DNA from 2 places in the Mesorhizobium sp. M0048 genome. Region 2 is predicted to be linked to the other one. Evidence: riboswitches for the same ligand, from Rfam matches in the RefSeq annotation. Region 2 holds a riboswitch; the other holds the start of a gene.
What was found. A riboswitch is a leader RNA that binds a small molecule or an ion and turns the genes downstream of it on or off. The one in region 2 is predicted to bind S-adenosylmethionine.
Positions count from the first base shown of each region.

Region 1: it holds a riboswitch for S-adenosylmethionine, as region 2 does, so the genes downstream of both, metX (homoserine O-acetyltransferase MetX) here and NKJ84_RS09100 (O-succinylhomoserine sulfhydrylase) in region 2, are expected to answer to the same signal.

Region 1 is NZ_JAMYUV010000001.1:332,792-341,094, forward strand. Features, by position in the region: gene NKJ84_RS01780 (SDR family NAD(P)-dependent oxidoreductase) at 1-618, opposite strand, end outside; gene NKJ84_RS01785 (DUF1330 domain-containing protein) at 964-1,212, shown strand; gene metW (methionine biosynthesis protein MetW) at 1,238-1,852, opposite strand; gene metX (homoserine O-acetyltransferase MetX) at 1,968-3,137, opposite strand; SAM riboswitch at 3,230-3,307, opposite strand; gene hisC (histidinol-phosphate transaminase) at 3,446-4,555, shown strand; gene NKJ84_RS01805 (prephenate/arogenate dehydrogenase family protein) at 4,562-5,497, shown strand; gene NKJ84_RS01810 (DUF2125 domain-containing protein) at 5,632-6,633, opposite strand; gene NKJ84_RS01815 (gamma-glutamylcyclotransferase) at 6,748-7,281, shown strand; gene NKJ84_RS01820 (zinc-binding dehydrogenase) at 7,302-8,282, opposite strand.
Region 2 is NZ_JAMYUV010000006.1:194,223-202,525, forward strand. Features, by position in the region: gene NKJ84_RS09075 (aspartate aminotransferase family protein) at 1-408, shown strand, start outside; gene argF (ornithine carbamoyltransferase) at 423-1,334, shown strand; gene NKJ84_RS09085 (Hsp33 family molecular chaperone) at 1,512-2,522, shown strand; gene apaG (Co2+/Mg2+ efflux facilitator ApaG/CorD) at 2,529-2,921, opposite strand; gene NKJ84_RS09095 (ceramide glucosyltransferase) at 3,150-4,304, shown strand; gene NKJ84_RS09100 (O-succinylhomoserine sulfhydrylase) at 4,340-5,530, opposite strand; SAM riboswitch at 5,600-5,677, opposite strand; gene NKJ84_RS09105 (2'-deoxycytidine 5'-triphosphate deaminase) at 5,813-6,907, shown strand; gene araD1 (AraD1 family protein) at 6,963-7,955, opposite strand; gene mmsB (multiple monosaccharide ABC transporter permease) at 8,147-8,303, opposite strand, start outside.

The DNA.
Region 1 (8,303 bases), on a different contig from region 2:
GTCCGCCGGCTGGATGCCCATATAGGCAGCGACGCTGTCGACGCCGGCCTTGCCCACGCCGGTTTCCGGCATGATGCGCATCGGCGCGAGCGCCATGAAGCGAAGGCCGAGGCCGAGCCGGTCGGCCTCCTTCTGGCTATGACCGGCCAGGAACATCTGCATGCGTTTTGCGCCGGCATAGCCGCCGGCATTCGGTGGCCCGCCGGTTAAGGCCGCGCCGCTGGAGATCAGAACGATCCGGGTTCCCGGCTTGAGCGGACGCCGCAGAGCGGCCCGGCAAAACAGGAACGATGCCTTGACGTCCGTGTCCCAATTTGCCGAGAACGCCTTCCAGTTCTGTTCGTGCACCGGCGCGGAAGGGGCCAGCGCGCCTGCGCAGATCACCAGCACGTCCGGCTCAAGCGCGGCGAAGACCTTGTCGGGGGCGGAGTCCACCGTCGCATCGACGGCGAGCGTCGTCACGCCCGAGACCTCCCAGGCAAATTGCGCCAGGGCTTGTTTCCCGCGGGCGACGGCCAGCACCGTCGCTCTCTCCTTGAGGGCGGCCTCCGCGATGGAGCGGCCGACCCCACGGCTGCCTCCTACGACTACAACATTCTGACCTTGCAACGATCCCATGGATCACCTCTCTGTTCCCGGCCGCCGGACCATCCAGGCGCGCTCATCGATAAGGACAGCGCAGGCGTGCGGAAATCATCGGCGCCAGGCGGAAATATTTTTCAGGTGACAGCAGGGCTCGCCCACGGCCCTGTTCGGAGCAGCAACGGCAGAGGCGCGTCGGTTTTGTATTCAGTGTCATTACCGCGGCGGTAATCGACCAGTGTGCAAGGTCTCGGCAAACTGCTCCCATCAAGCCGGTTGTCCGGCTTCGACCACCAGGGGAGTACAGCCATGACCGCCTAGGCCGTCGCCCATATACGCCAGGTCACGCCGGGGCCGCAGATCATCGAGTACCTGCACAAGATCGATGCGACGCTGGAGCCGTTTGGCGGGCGCTTCATCGTGCATGGCAGCGAGGCAGAAGTCGTTGAAAACACCTGGCCGGGCCACCTCGTCATGATCGAATTTCCAGACATGCAGCAGGCGCGCGCATGGTACCGCTCGCCCGCCTATCAGGAGATATTGCCGCTGCGCACCGAGAATTCTCAGTCCGACGTGGTCCTGGTCGATGGCGTCCAGCACCCGCACAAGGCCACCGACGTTCTCGAATAAGGGGACGATCTGCGACGATTGGCTCTTATCGTTTCAGCAGAAACACCGCCTGCTGGCCGAAAAAATTCCAGAACCACCACGGCATCGAGAAGCCGATCCGCTGGCCATTGGCGTCGAGCGCGGTCGCCTTTTCCACGGTCGCGCCAAGCTCGTCGCACAGATTGACGAAATCGCGAATGGTGCAGAAATGGATGTTGGGGGTGTCATACCAGGAATAGGGCAGGTCCTTGGTCACCGGCATGCGGCCGTTGAACAGTAGCGAAAAGCGCACCCGCCAGTGGCCGAAATTCGGGAATGAGACGATGGCGCGGTTGCCGATCCTGAGCAGTTCGTCGAGCACCAATTTCGGATTGCGGGTCGCCTGCAAGGTCTGCGACAAGACGACGAAGTCGAAGCCCTTATTGGGATAGAATTGGAGATCCTTGTCGGCATCGCCCTGGATGACCGACAGGCCGCGCGCCACGCATTCGTTGACGCCGCGCTGCGACAGTTCCAGCCCGCGACCGTCGACCTTCTTGGTCGCCTGCAGCAATTCGAGCAGCAGGCCGTCGCCGGAACCGACGTCCAGCACCCGCGACTGCGGCGGGATGAGATCGGCGACGACCTCGAGGTCGACGCGCTGGGCGCGGTTGACGCTCATGGGCTCGTCACTTGCCTGGCGCGTGATCCTGATCCGAAAAGTCTGCAACTTTTCGGGGTCATGCGCTGATGCCTGGCGCATGATCCTGATCCGAACAGCCTGCAACCTTTCAGGGTCATGCGCCGAGCCCTCTGGCCCGCGCCGCCGAGGCGATGAAGCCTTTGATGGCGGCGAACAGTTCCGGCTCGTCGAGCAGGAAGGCGTCGTGGCCACGGTCGGTTTCGATCTCGACGAACGATACCGAGGCGCCGGCCGCGTTCAGCGCGTGCACGACCGAGCGGCTCTCCTCGGTCGGGAACAGCCAGTCGCTGGTGAAAGAAACCAGGCAGAAGCGCGTCTTGGTGCCGGCGAAGGCATCGGCCAGCCGGCCGCCATGGTCGGCGGCGAGATCGAAATAGTCCATCGCCCGCGTCATGTAGAGATAGGAGTTGGCATCGAAGCGATCGACGAAGGTCATGCCCTGATGGCGCAGATAGCTCTCGATCTGGAAGTCGGCATCGAAGCCGAAGGTCAGGGCTTCGCGATCCTGCAGGTTGCGGCCGAACTTGCGGTGCAGCGCTGCTTCCGACAGATAGGTGATGTGAGCCGCCATGCGCGCCACCGCCAGCCCCTTTTCCGGCCGCTTGCCGTGCTCGAAATATTTGCCGCCATGCCAGTCCGGGTCGGCCATCACTGCCTGCCTGCCGACCTCGTGGAAAGCGATGTTCTGCGAGGAATGGCGGGCGCCGGTGGCGATCGGCAGCGCGGAGAAAACGCGCTCGGGATAGCTCGAGGCCCATTGCAGCACCTGCATGCCGCCCATCGAGCCGCCCAGCACGCTGAACAGCTGTTCGATGCCGAAATGCTCGACCAGCATCAGCTGCGCGCGCACCATGTCGCGGATGGTGATGATCGGCAGGTCGAGCCCGTAGGGCTTGGCGGTGGCGGGATTGGTCGAGGCGGGGCCGGTGGAGCCGAGACAGCCGCCGATGACGTTGGACGAGATAACGAAGAAACGATCGGTGTCGATGATCTTGCCGGGGCCGATCAGCACTTCCCACCAGCCCGGCTTGCCGGTCACGGGATTGGTGTTGGCGACATGCTGGTCGCCGGTCAGCGCATGGCAGACGAGGATGGCGTTGGAGCGCTCGTCGTTGAGCGTGCCATAGGTCTGGTAGGCGATCTGGAACGGCGACAGCAGCGTGCCGGCGTCGAGCTTGAGCGGCTTGTCGGCGCCGAAACGCAACACCGGGCTCGACGGCTGGTCGGCCTCGTTGTTGGTTTTTCGCGCGCGCAAAGCGACCATCACATCTCCTTGCCCGGCCTTCAGTTGTCCACCGGTCTGGGCAACAGCCAGTCAGGGCAACAAAAAACCGGCCATGCCTTCGCAAAGCCGGTTACAAGATGCAAACGGCCCTTTAGCAAGTTGTTTAACGTGGCTGCAAGCCGACCGGCCAAATCACCACGGAACTGTCGATGCTCTTCTATGACTCGCGCGTGGGTTCGTCAACGGCAAGTTCTTGATCCCGAATTGCCGCCCCTCGACATTCCGGGCCACGGCTTGTATTTCCGCTGCGGCTTCCGGATGGAGGCATCCTCGACGGATTTCATGGAATGAGCCAGACACCGGATCAGACACGTCCAAGGCCCCGCGCCGGCATCATGGATATCGAAGCCTATGTGCCCGGCAAGAGCACGGCGCCTGAAGGTGTCGCCAAGGTCCATAAATTGTCGGCGAACGAGAACCCGCTCGGCCCTTCGCCAAAGGCGATAGAGGCCGCGCGCGCGGTCGCCGACAAGCTCGCGGTCTATCCCGACGGCAGCGCCAGGCGCCTGAGGGAAGCGATCGCCGAGGTGCACGGGCTCAACCCGGCGAACATCGTCTGCTCCAACGGCTCCGACGAGATTCTGGGCCTGCTGGCGCAGACCTACCTCGCGCCTGGCGACGAAGCCATCATCACCGAACACGGCTTCATGGTCTACAAGATCTACATACAATCGGCCGGTGCCGTCCCGGTTACGGTCAAGGAGACCGATGAACGCGCCGACATCGATGCGATCCTCGCCGCGGTGACGCCGCGCACCAGGATCATCTTCCTTGCCAATCCCAACAATCCAACCGGCACCTACGTGCCGTTCCAGGAGGTGCGCCGCCTGCATGCCGGCCTGCCGCGAAACGTGCTTCTGGTGCTGGATGCAGCTTACGCCGAATATGTCCGGCGCAACGACTATGAAGCCGGCGTCGAGTTGGTGGGCAGCGCGGAAAACGTGGTCATGACCCGCACTTTCTCCAAATTGGGCCTAGGCGGGGCGCGGATCGGCTGGATGTATGCGCCAATGCATATCATCGACGCGATCAACCGCGTGCGCGGGCCTTTCAACGTCAATGCGACTGCTATCGAGGCCGGTATCGCGGCGATCCGCGACCGCGTCCATATCGAGCGCAGCGTGGCGCATAACGAGACCTGGCTGGCATGGCTGACCGAGCAACTAAGCGGGCTTGGGCTGCGGGTGACACCGAGCGTCGGCAATTTCATCCTTATCCACTTTCCCGAGGACAAAAAGCATTCGGCGGCGGCTGCCGACGACTACCTCAGTGCGCGCGGCTACATATTGAGGCGCGTTTCCGGCTACGGCTTTCCGAACGCGCTGCGCATGAGCATCGGCACCGAAGAGGCCAATTGCGGCGTTGTCGCCGCACTCGCGACATTCCTGAAAAGCTAGAACACCATGACCTCACCGATGTTCGAAAAGATCGCGCTGGTCGGCATCGGCCTGATCGGCTCGTCGCTGGCCCGCGTCATCCGCCGTGAGGGCCTCGCCGGCCAAGTCGCGATTTCGACGCGCAGCGAAGCGACGCTGGCGCGGGCGAGCCTACTCGCCCTCGGCGACACCTACACGACGGATGCGAAAGAGGCGGTTCGCGATGCCGATCTGGTCGTCGTTTCGGTGCCGGTCGGCTCTTCGGGTACCGTCGCCGCAGAGATCGCACCGGCGTTGAAAAAAGGCGCCATCCTCACCGATGTCGGCTCGACCAAAGCATCGGTGATCGCGCAGATGCAGCCGCATGTGCCTGATGGCGTGCACTTCATTCCCGGCCATCCTTTGGCCGGCACCGAAAAGTCGGGACCGGATGCCGGTTTTGCCGAACTGTTCGAGAACCGCTGGTGCATCTTCACGCCGCTGCCCGGCACCGATCCCGCGGCACTGGAAAGGCTCTCGGAATTCTGGCGCCGCTGCGGCTCCAACATCGACACGATGGACCCGCAGCATCACGACATGACGCTGGCCATCGTTTCGCATCTGCCGCACATCATCGCCTATAACATCGTCGGTACCGCCGACGATCTGGAGTCGGTGACCAAGTCCGAGGTCATCAAATACTCGGCTTCCGGCTTTCGCGACTTCACCCGTCTCGCCGCGTCCGACCCGACCATGTGGCGTGACGTCTGCCTGCACAACAAGGATGCCATCCTCGAAATGCTGGCGCGATTCTCGGAAGATCTGTCCTCGCTGCAGCGGGCGATCCGCTGGGGCGACGGCGAAAAGCTGTTCGACCTGTTCACCCGCACCCGCGCCGTCCGCCGCTCGATCATCGAGGCCGGCCAGGACATCGACGTACCGGATTTCGGTCGCCAGGCAGTCGAACACCCGCCGAAGGGATAAGCCGCGGCAGGCCGATCGCAGGCCAGACAGGCTTGGAGCGGTTTATCGTTTCACGGAAACGCCGAACCGCTCTGTCTCTTTGTTTTCTGCGCAATTCCGGACGGAAGACCGTTCACACTTTTCCTGGAATTACTCTAATCGAGCGGCTTGATCTTGCCGAGCGGGATGAAGCCAAGCGAGGCCTTGCCCTTGACGATCTTCAGCGGCATCGACGGCTGGTTGCCGAGCATCGCCAGTCCGGCAAAGCCGGTTTGGATCTCTTTCTTCTGCTCGGGGATGGCGGTGGCAAGGATCGCCGCCACGGCCTTTGGATCATTGAGCTTGATCATCAAGTCGGCATTTATGAGACCGTCGTCATCGACCGACAGCGGTCCGGAAACGGTGACGCGCGCAGTTCCGGACGACAGATCGAGCTCGTGGATTTCGGCCGCGAGGCCGCGCAGGCTCTTCGAGTTTGCCTTGATCAGCGTCACGCCGTTCTTCAGCGTCACATCGCCGCTGCCATCGAGCGGCGGCAAGACGCGCCCGTCGATGGCCGCCGCGTCGATTTCGAGATCGGTGAAATTGCCGGCATAGTCGATGTCCGGGCCGTTTGGGCGCAATTGCCCGCTGGCAGTTCCGGCGCTGAACAGCGAGACGGGATCGGCATCGTCTGCCGGATCGGTCTGGCCGGACAGGCCTTCTGCCTGCAGCGAGAGGCGTCTCGGCAGCGGCCAGGACAGCTTTATGTCGGCCCGCAGATCATCCCAGTCGATCCACAGCGGGGTCATGCCGGGAACGGAGGTCCTGAGTGGCCCCCTGAGCTCGGCGGCAGGCGACAGAAGCCGCGTGATCTGGGTGGCAGCGTTGATCTTGCCTGTCGATGCCGCGACATTGCGGCTGTCGTCCTCGTAAGCCAGACTGTCGCAGGAAAGGGTGAAGCTGAAGGGATAGCCGCTGACCGCGAGATTGGCACAGTCGGCCTTGATGCCCTTGTCATCGAGATCGGCGACCGCCTTATCGGTGGCGCTCTCGACCAGATCCGCCAGGTAGAACCAGCCCGCGCTGTAGATGCCGAACAGCACGAGAATGAAAGCGGCAAGCCACAACAGGCGGCGACGCTGGCTGGGCGGCGGGCGCTCGTCACTTGACGTCATGCTGCGGCTTTCGTTAACGCGGGTGGCACGGGCGGGCTGTCGCTTGCGGCAACAACAGGTAGACGGACTGAAACACCACCGGTGGAGTGGTTCGTTACAATCAGGCTTGGCGATATGGGCGATTTTTGGGTTTTTGGCTACGGCTCACTGATTTGGCGGCCGGGATTTGCGCATGTCGAGACGCGGCGTGCCCGCCTGCATGGCTACCGCCGTTCGCTCTGCGTCTATTCTTTCGTGCATCGCGGCACGCGCGAACGGCCGGGCCTGGTGCTCGGACTCGACCGCGGCGGCTCCTGCATCGGGCTGGCGTTCCGGGTTCCAGGCGAGCTGCGCAACGAGGCCATCACCTATCTGCGCGAACGCGAGCTGGTCACCAACGTCTATCTCGAACGTGTGCTCAGCGTTCGCCTCGACAAGAGTGAAACGGATGGGGGCGGGACGGTCGAAGCCATCGCCTATGTCGTGGACCGCAGCCATGAGCAATATGCCGGTGCGCTCGACCCGGCCGAGGCGGCGGCCGTCGTTCGCGGCGCCGTCGGCCAGTCGGGGAGGAATGAGGATTACGTGCTCAGCACGCTGGAGCACCTCGAAGCACTGGGTATAAGCGATCACTGGCTGGAAGACGTGACGAGACGGATCGCGACGTAGCTTCGGTGTCGTGGCCTGGGCTACATCCTGAAAATCTGTTTTCCAAGATCGGCGCGATCCAGGCTGTTTGCCACGGCAAGCTTGAACTCGGTCAGCGGGTGGAGACCGCCGACAGGAACGTGGAAGCCGGGCTGGCCGAAGGTGTCGATGATCTCGCGTAGGACAGGCCGGTCGGCTTCGACAGGCGGCGAAAAGAAATAGCGATAGATATTCGCCCTGATCTCGACGCCGCTCAGCAAGACATCGAAATTGTGCAGTTCGAAGCGCTCAGCACTCATTCCGCAATTGATCACCATCTGCCCGCCGAGCGCCAGGGTGCGGATCAATTCGCCGCTGACAGGTCCGCCGACATTGTCGACAATCCCGTTCAATCCGGCGCCGCCGGTGATATCCATCACCGCTTCCCGGATACTTGCCTTCAAGTCCGAAAGGTCAAGAATGGCGGAGGCGCCAAGCGTCTTCAGGTCGAAGCTCTGGTGCGAGCGCCGCACAAGCGCGATGACGTTGATGCCGCGTCGTTGGGCGAACTGCATCACCATTGCTGAAATCGACGAATAACCGGCCGTGACAGCCAGCCACTGCCCGGGCCGGACACGGGAATCCGTCAGCAGATCCCACGCGGTAATGGGGTTCACCATCTGCCCGGCGCGTTCGACCGGATAGTCCGCAGGCAACGGGATCAGCCATTCGGCGGGAATGGCCGCGTACTCGGCCCAGCTGCCATAATAGCTGAACGCGACAAGCGTGCCCGGTTCCAGGAAGACGTTCGCGCCAACGGCTTCGACGATGCCGGCACCGTGGTTCCCCGCGATCTGCCTGGGAAAATGCGGCTTCTTCGGTTCGGGATAGAGGTCCTGGATAAACAGGAAGTCGCCCGGATTGATCGAGGCCGAGACCATCCTGACCAGCACCTCGCCGTCGCCGATGCGCGGCGTCGGCAGGTCGTCCATGTAGAGCACGTCGCGCGGCGAACCGATGGCGTCAAATACGATTGCTTTCATGCCGTTCTCCATAACAAATGA
Region 2 (8,303 bases):
ATGACCGCCGGCGTGCACGGCACCACCTTCGGCGGCAATCCGCTGGCGATGGCGGTCGGCAACGCCGTGCTCGACGTGGTGCTGGAAGACGGCTTTCTCGAGGACGTCCGGCGCAAGGCGCTGCTGTTGAAGCAGGGGCTCGCCGGTGTCGCCGACGAATTTCCGGATGTTATCGAAAGCATCAGGGGCACCGGCCTGATGCTTGGGCTTAAATGCGCGATGCCCAACACCAAGGTCACGGTGGCACTGCGTGACCAGCATCTCTTGACGGTTCCGGCCGGCGACAACGTTATCCGCCTGCTGCCGCCTCTCACCGTCACTGACGCCGAGATCCACGAGGCGCTCGAGCGCATTCGTGCCGGCGCCAAGAGCCTGGCGGATGCCATCGTCGCTGCCGCTGCGAAGTAATCCTGGAATTCCTGATGTCCCTTCGCCATTTTACCGATCTTTCTGCCGTTTCCGAAGGCGATCTGCGCTTCATGCTCGACGACGCAGCTGTGCGAAAGGCAAGGCTCAAGGCCGGAGAACGCAGCAAGCCGCTCGAAGGCAAGGTGCTGGCGATGATCTTCGACAAGCCGTCGACGCGCACGCGCGTATCGTTCGACGTCGGCATGCGGCAGTTGGGTGGCGAGACGATCATGCTGACCGGCACCGAGATGCAGCTTGGCCGCTCGGAGACCATTGCCGACACGGCCAAGGTGCTGTCGCGCTATGTCGATGCCATCATGATCCGCACCACCTCGCATGACCGGCTGTTGGAACTGACGGAAAACGCTACGGTCCCCGTCATCAACGGGCTGACCGACGAGACCCATCCCTGCCAGCTGATGGCCGACATCATGACCTTCGAAGAGCACCGCGGTCCGGTGGCCGGCAAGACGATCGCCTGGACCGGCGACGGCAACAACGTGCTGCATTCGCTCCTGGAGGCATCTGCGCGGTTCCAATTCAAGCTGAACGTCGCCGTGCCCGAGGGCAGCGAACCGGCTCAGAAGCATGTCGACTGGTCGAAAGCCAATGGCGGCAAGCTGAAATTCACCCGCTCGCCCGAGGAGGCCGTTCACGAGGCCGACTGCATCGTCACCGACTGCTGGGTGTCGATGGGCCAGGAGCACCGTGCCCGCGGCCACAATGTCTTCCTGCCCTATCAGGTCAATGCGGCACTGATGGCGAAAGCCAAGCCGGACGCGCTGTTCATGCACTGTCTGCCGGCGCATCGCGGTGAGGAGGTTACCGACGAGGTCATCGACGGACCGCATTCTGTGGTGTTCGATGAGGCCGAGAACCGGCTCCATGCCCAGAAGGCGGTCCTGGCCTGGTGCCTGGGCGCTTGATACGGGCCGCGATGATCCGGGCCGGCCTGATCTGCGCCGCCTTGATCCGGGCCGCCTTGATCTGGGCCGCCTTGATCCGGGAGTGGGTGGTGCCTATCTCAGGCGCATCACGCAAATCGAGCGCGTCTCGTCGCATGCGCCCCGGAGGGCGGCATCGCCGCGCCCCGGAGCTTTGTCATGTTGGAAACTCATCAATTGGCTGAACATAAACCCAAGCTCGGCGAATTCGGCTACGCCGGCGACGATCATGTCTTGCCGTTCGAGGTCGGCCCGCTCGACGTGCGCGGCCGCACCGTCCAGCTCGGGCCGATGCTCGACGCCATTCTCAGCCGCCACGACTATCCCGAGCCGGTCGCCCGGCTCCTGGCCGAAGCCTGTGTGCTGACGGTACTGCTCGGAACTTCGCTGAAATTCGAGGGCAAGTTCATTCTGCAGACCCGCACCGACGGGCCGGTCGACATGCTGGTCGCCGATTTCTCCACGCCGCACGCGCTGCGCGCTTATGCCCGCTTCGATGCCGACCGGCTGCAGGCTTTGACTTCTGCCGGCGAGACGTCACCGCAGACGCTGCTCGGCAGCGGCGTCCTGGCGCTGACCATTGACCAGGGCGCTCACACGCAGCGCTACCAGGGCATCGTCCAGCTCGACGGCGTCACACTGGAAGATGCCGCACGCACCTATTTCCGCCAGTCGGAGCAGATTCCGACGGACCTCCGCCTTTCGGTTGCCAAGCTTCTGACGCCCGGCGTCGGCGGTGCCCGCGAGCAATGGCGGGCCGGTGGCCTGCTGGCGCAATTCCTGCCGCAGTCGGCGGAGCGTATGCGCGTACCCGACCTTCCCGGTGGCGACGGCGATCCGCGTGAGGAAATCCATGACCCGACCGACAATTCCTGGCAGGAGCTGCTGGCGCTGCTTGGTACCATTGAACCGACCGAGCTGATCGATCCGACGATCGGCGCCGAACGGCTGCTTTACCGGCTTTTCCACGAGCATGGCGTCCGCGTGTTCGGCGGCGTGCCGGTCGCCGACCAGTGCTCATGCTCGAGGGAGAAGATCCGCGGCATTCTCGAAGGCTTTTCCGCCGAGGAGATCAGGGACAGCACCGAGGATGGCAGCATTCACGTCGCCTGCGAATTCTGCTCGAAGCAATATGACTTCGACCCGGCGGAGTTTGCAGCGGCTGGATGACGGCCCTCAATTGACGGTGCGCCGCGTGCCCGGCAAATCGAGCGAGAAGGCGGGGATGGCGACGTCGAACGTCTCGCCCCGCTTGTTGCGCATTGTGTAGTGCCCGACCATGATGCCGGACGGGGTCGAGAGCGGGCATCCGGACGTATACTGATAGCTGTCGCCGGGGTTGAGTCCGGGTTGCTCGCCGACGACCCCGGTGCCGCGCACTTCCTCGACTTTGCCGGTACCGTCGGTGATGTGCCAGTAGCGTGAAAGAAGCTGCACGAACTCATCCGACTGATTGTCGATGGTCACCTGGTAGCCCCAGACATAGCGGTTTTGCGGCGGATCGGAGTGATCCTCCAGATAGAACGGCCTGACCTGCACTTCGATGTTGCGGGTGACGGCGCTGTACATAAACTGCTCCAAAGCAATGTAGATGGAACTTTCGATGCTCAGCGCAGTTTGGTCAACGATGCGCAGCATCTTCTTGCCCGATCTCAAGCGCAGGTGCCGAAAAACAATGTCATTTGAGTGACACATGACAATGATGGTGTGCAGGCTTGTGCCGGACGACTCAGCGTTCTGTCGAATTGTTGAAAACGGCTGTCATGCGGCCGGCATTTCTGGAGTGACCAGATCTCGATGGAACCGACATACGCAGCCGCCCTCCTTTCCATAGCCCTCCTTCTTTCAAATCTCGCCAGCATCCTGTTAGCTTCGCAGAAGCTGAAGCGACCAGCCAGTATTGCACCGCCCGCGGCCAACGCGCCGCCGGTATCGATCGTCATCCCGGCGCGCGGCGTCGAGCCGTTTGCCGAAGAGACGCTGGAGCGCGCCTTCTCACTCGACTGGCCGCGCTACGAACTCATCTTCTGTGTCGCCCATGCCGACGACCCGGTGGTCAAGCCGATCACCGCCGCAATGGCGCGCTTTCCAGCTATTCGCGCCCGCCTTCTGGTCGGTGACGACCGCATCAGCGGCAATCCAAAACTCAACAATTGCGTGAAGGGTTGGGAGGCGGCGCGTTATCGCTGGGTCATCCTTGCCGATTCCAACGTGCTTATGCCGAGCGACTACGTCCAGTACCTGATGGCGGCGTGGCGGCACGACACTGGCCTCGTCTGCTCGACGCCGATCGGCTCGCGGCCGGACGGCTTCTGGGGGGAGGTCGAATGCGCCTTTCTCAACACGCTGCAGGCACGCTGGCAGTACGCTGGAGAGGCGCTCGGCCTCGGCTTCGCCCAGGGTAAGAGCATGTTGTGGAACAAGCCAATGCTCGATGCCAATGGCGGCATCCGCGCGCTTGCCGCCGAGATCGCCGAGGACGCCGCCGCGACCAAGCTGGTCAATGGGCTCGGACTGCGGGTCAATCTTGTCGCCTCTCCCTTCGAACAGCCGCTCGGCCGGCGCACGCTTGGCGAGATCTGGTCACGGCAGGCGCGCTGGGCGCGGCTGCGCCGCGTCACCTTTGCACTGTTCTTTGCCCCCGAAATCCTGATCGGCGCGGCACCGCCGCTAGTGCTTGCACTGATCGCTGCGGCTGACGCCGGCGTCAGCCTGCCGGCAACCGCCATCGCCGTGCTGGTCGCGGCCTACCTGCCGGAATGCGCCTTGGCCTCGGCCAAGGGATGGCACCTGTCGCCGCGCACGATCCCGGCGATGATGGCACGAGACCTGATGCTTCCCGCCATTTGGGCGCGCGGATGGCTGAGCGGCGCCGTCGACTGGCGCGGCAACGTGATGACTATCCAGACAAAGACTGTCGCGGAGCTGGAAGAGACCCCGTCCGGCGCCTGATCGGCACGTCCCCGCTGCCTCTGTTCGGCCCGCCCTTATCCGGCAACTCTCAGTGCCTGCTCGATGTCTTCGAGCAGGTCGTCGGCGTCCTCAAGGCCGACTGACAGCCTGAGCGTTCCCGGTCCGATGCCGAGCTCGGCGCGGGCTTCATCAGTCAAGTTCTTGTGTGTGGTCGTCGCCGGATGGGTGATCAGGCTCTTGGCGTCGCCGAGATTGTTGGAAATCAGCACGACGTCGAGTGCGTTCTGGAAGGCAAAGGCCGCCTGCTTGCCGCCCTTCACATCGAAGCAAATCAGCGTCGAGCCGCCTGACATCTGCTTCTTGACCACGGCCGCTTGCGGGTGGTCGGCGCGGCCGGGATAGATGACGCGGGCGATTTGCGGGCGCTCGGCCAGGAAATCCGCGATGCGGCCGGCACTTTCCGTCTGCTGGCGTACGCGTAGCGGCAGCGTCTCCAGGCCTTTCAGCAGCGTCCAGGCATTGAAGGGCGAGAGGCTGGGGCCGGTGTGGCGGAAATAGTCATGCAGATTCTCGTCGATCCATTTCTTGTCCGACAGAACGATGCCGCCAAGACAACGCCCCTGGCCGTCAATATGCTTCGTGGCCGAATAGACGACGATGTGGGCGCCGAGCTGCAGGGGTTTCTGCTGCAAGGGCGTAGCGAAGACATTATCGACGATCAGCCTGGCGCCGATCGAATTGGCAAGTGCCGCGACGGCGGCAATGTCGACTACCTCCAGCGTTGGATTGGTAGGGCTTTCCAGGAAAAACAGTTTGGTGTTTGGCTTGACCGCCTTTTCCCAATTGGCGATGTCGGTGCCGTCGACCAGCGTTGCCTCAATGCCGTATTTCGGCGCCAGCGTCTCGATCACCCAGCGGCAGGAGCCGAACAGCGCGCGCGCCGCCACGATATGGTCGCCCGCCTTGGCGCTACACAGCAGTGCTGCCGTCACCGCCGCCATGCCGGATGCCGTCGCGCGCGCGTCCTCGGCTCCTTCCAGCGCGCACATGCGTTTCTCAAACATGTCGACCGTCGGATTGGCATAGCGCGAATAGATGAAGCCCGGCTCCTCGCCCTTGAAGCGGGCCTCCGCCGCTTGCGCCGTCTCGTAGACATAGCCTTGGGTGAGATACATCGCCTCGGAGGTCTCGCCGAAGCCGGAACGCAGCGTCCCGGCATGCACGAGTGCGGTCTGAGGCTTCCAGTCGCGCTTCTTGGTCATCATTCCATCCAAACACCAAAATTGGTCCAAACAACAAAAAACCGGCCGCGAAAGTCGCAACCGGTCCATATGGCCTTGCGGCCGACGGTCCTTTAGCGACTTGTTTAACGTGGCTGCAAGCCGACCGGCCAAATCACCACGGGATAACGAGCTTTAGACCCGCGCCACGCTTGCGTCAATTGCCGGCATGATTAAGAGGGTTGTACCAAGCAGGTGCCAAAGGCGTCCACGGTCGGACCTGCGACAGAACAAGACCTCGCCCGGCCTTCGAACGGAGCCAGACCCTTGCGGCAGACAGGCATTCTTCCCGATCAGCATATTTCCGAGCTGTTCCAGACGGGCGCGCTGAAATCGCCGCGCATGCTCGATGCCGATCAGATCCAGCCGGCCAGCCTTGACCTCAGGCTCGGCGACAAGGCCTGGCGAGTGCGTGCTTCCTTCTTGCCCGGCCCGGACCACAGGGTTGTCGACAAGCTCGACCGGCTGAAGCTGCACGAGATCAACCTCGCCGAAGGTGCGGTGCTGGAAACCGGCTGCGTCTACATCGTGCCGCTGCTCGAAAGCCTGGCGCTGCCCGCCCATATTTCCGCCTCCGCCAACCCGAAAAGCTCGACCGGACGGCTCGATATCTTCACCCGCGTAATGACCGACCGTGGCCACGAGTTCGACAAGATCGCCGCTGGCTATGAAGGCCCGCTCTATCTGGAGGTCAGCCCGCGCACTTTCCCGATCATCGTGCGGACCGGCTCGCGGCTGTCGCAGATCAGGTTCCGCACCGGCAATGCGCTCTTGTCGGAAAGCGAGCTGCACGAGTTGCACCGCGCCGAAATGTTGGTCGCCACCGAACCACCCAACATCTCAGGCGGCGGAATCGCGCTGTCGATCGATCTCGACGGCGACAAGGACGGGCTGGTCGGCTATCGCGGCAAGCACCACACCGGCCTGGTCGACGTCGACAAGCGCGCCGCGCAGGATGTCGTCGATTTCTGGGAGCCGCTCTACAAAAGCGGCGCCGGCGAGCTGGTGCTCGATCCGGACGAATTCTACATCTTGGTGTCGCGCGAGGCGGTCCATGTGCCGCCACTCTACGCCGCCGAAATGACGCCTTTCGACCCGCTGGTCGGCGAGTTCCGCGTCCATTATGCCGGTTTCTTCGACCCGGGTTTCGGCCATTCGGCGTCGGGCGGCACCGGCAGCCGGGCGGTGCTCGAGGTGCGTAGCCACGAAGTGCCGTTCATCCTCGACCACGGCCAGATCGTCGGACGGTTGGTCTACGAGCACATGCTGAAACGGCCGCAGGCGCTCTACGGCACAGATCTCGGCTCGAACTATCAGGCGCAGGGCCTGAAACTGTCCAAGCATTTCCGCGCCGCGCGATGAGTTTGGAACTGCCAATCTCCCCCACGAGGGGGGAGATCACGCTGTCATCGACGCCTCAAAGCGCCTTCACCGCCACCTTCACCGGCTGCTCGATTTCAAGCGGGTTGCGCAGCGGCAGGCCGAAATCCTGCGCCTCGATTTCGAATACGTCACCGGCCTCGGTCCTGATGCCGTCGGCGAAGGACAGTGTTGCCGTGCCGAACATGTGTACATGCACATCACCCGGCTGGCGGAAGGCCGAGTATTTGAAGTGGTGATGCTCGAGATTGCCAATGGTGTGCGACATGTTCGCCTCGCCCGACAGGAACGGCTTTTCCCAAAGCAGCTTGCCGTCGCGCAGGATGCGTGAAGCGCCGCGGATATCGGACGGCAGGTCGCCGATCAGGATCTCCGGGCCGAACGAAGCGTTACGCAGCTTGGAATGGGCGAGGAAGAGATAGTTCACACGCTCGGTGACGTGGTCGGAAAACTCGTTCGACAGGGTGAAGCCGACGCGGAATGGGGCGCCGTCGTCGCCGATCACATAGATACCGGCGATTTCCGGCTCCTCGCCGGCATCCTGGGCGAAGGCCGGCGACACAAGCGCCGCACCGGGCGCCACCGCCATAGTGCCGTTGCCCTTGTAGAACCATTCCGGCTGCACGCCGATCTGGCCCTTCGCCGGCTTGCCACCCTCAAGCCCCATGCGGAACATCTTCATGGAATCGGTCAGCTGTTCCTCGCCGTCCGTGCTGAGCTTCTTGTGCATGGAATCGCGGGTCGCGGCGGAGCCGAGATGCGTCAGCCCGGTGCCGGTGAGATGGAGATGCGCCGGATCGGGATGGTTGATCGGCGACAGCAGTCGTCCCTTCTTGTAGGCTGCGTCCAGATCGATGGTTTCGCCGAAGCCCTTGCGCTCGATCAGGGCGACAAGCCCGCTGCCGGTGCGCGCGGCTTCCATCGCCAGCGAATAGACGCTGCGCGCGCCGTTGATGACGCGGGTCTTGCCGCCGTTGCGGGCAACGACGCGGATCGTCTCGGCGTCGTCGAGGATCTGTGAGATCAGCATGGTAACCCTCTCTGAATTGCGGGCTTGGCGTGCCTTTCTTGGCAAACCCTGCCCGGCGCGGCTCGGACCGTTGTCCGCGCCTCGATTGAAATTCTTCGTCCGGATTGCGCTCGCGGATCAGGTCCCTCGAGGGACTTCTTTGCGCCGCCCGGCAGCGCCGCGATGTGACCCGTATGCCTCCTGGTTGCCTCTCAAGCCTTGTTCTTGTTGTAGACGTCGAAGACGACGGCGCCGAGCAGCACCAGGCCTTTGACCACCTGCTGCCAGTCGACATTGACGCCCATGATCGACATGCCGTTGTTCATGACGCCCATGATGAAGCCGCCGACCACCGCGCCGATGACCTGG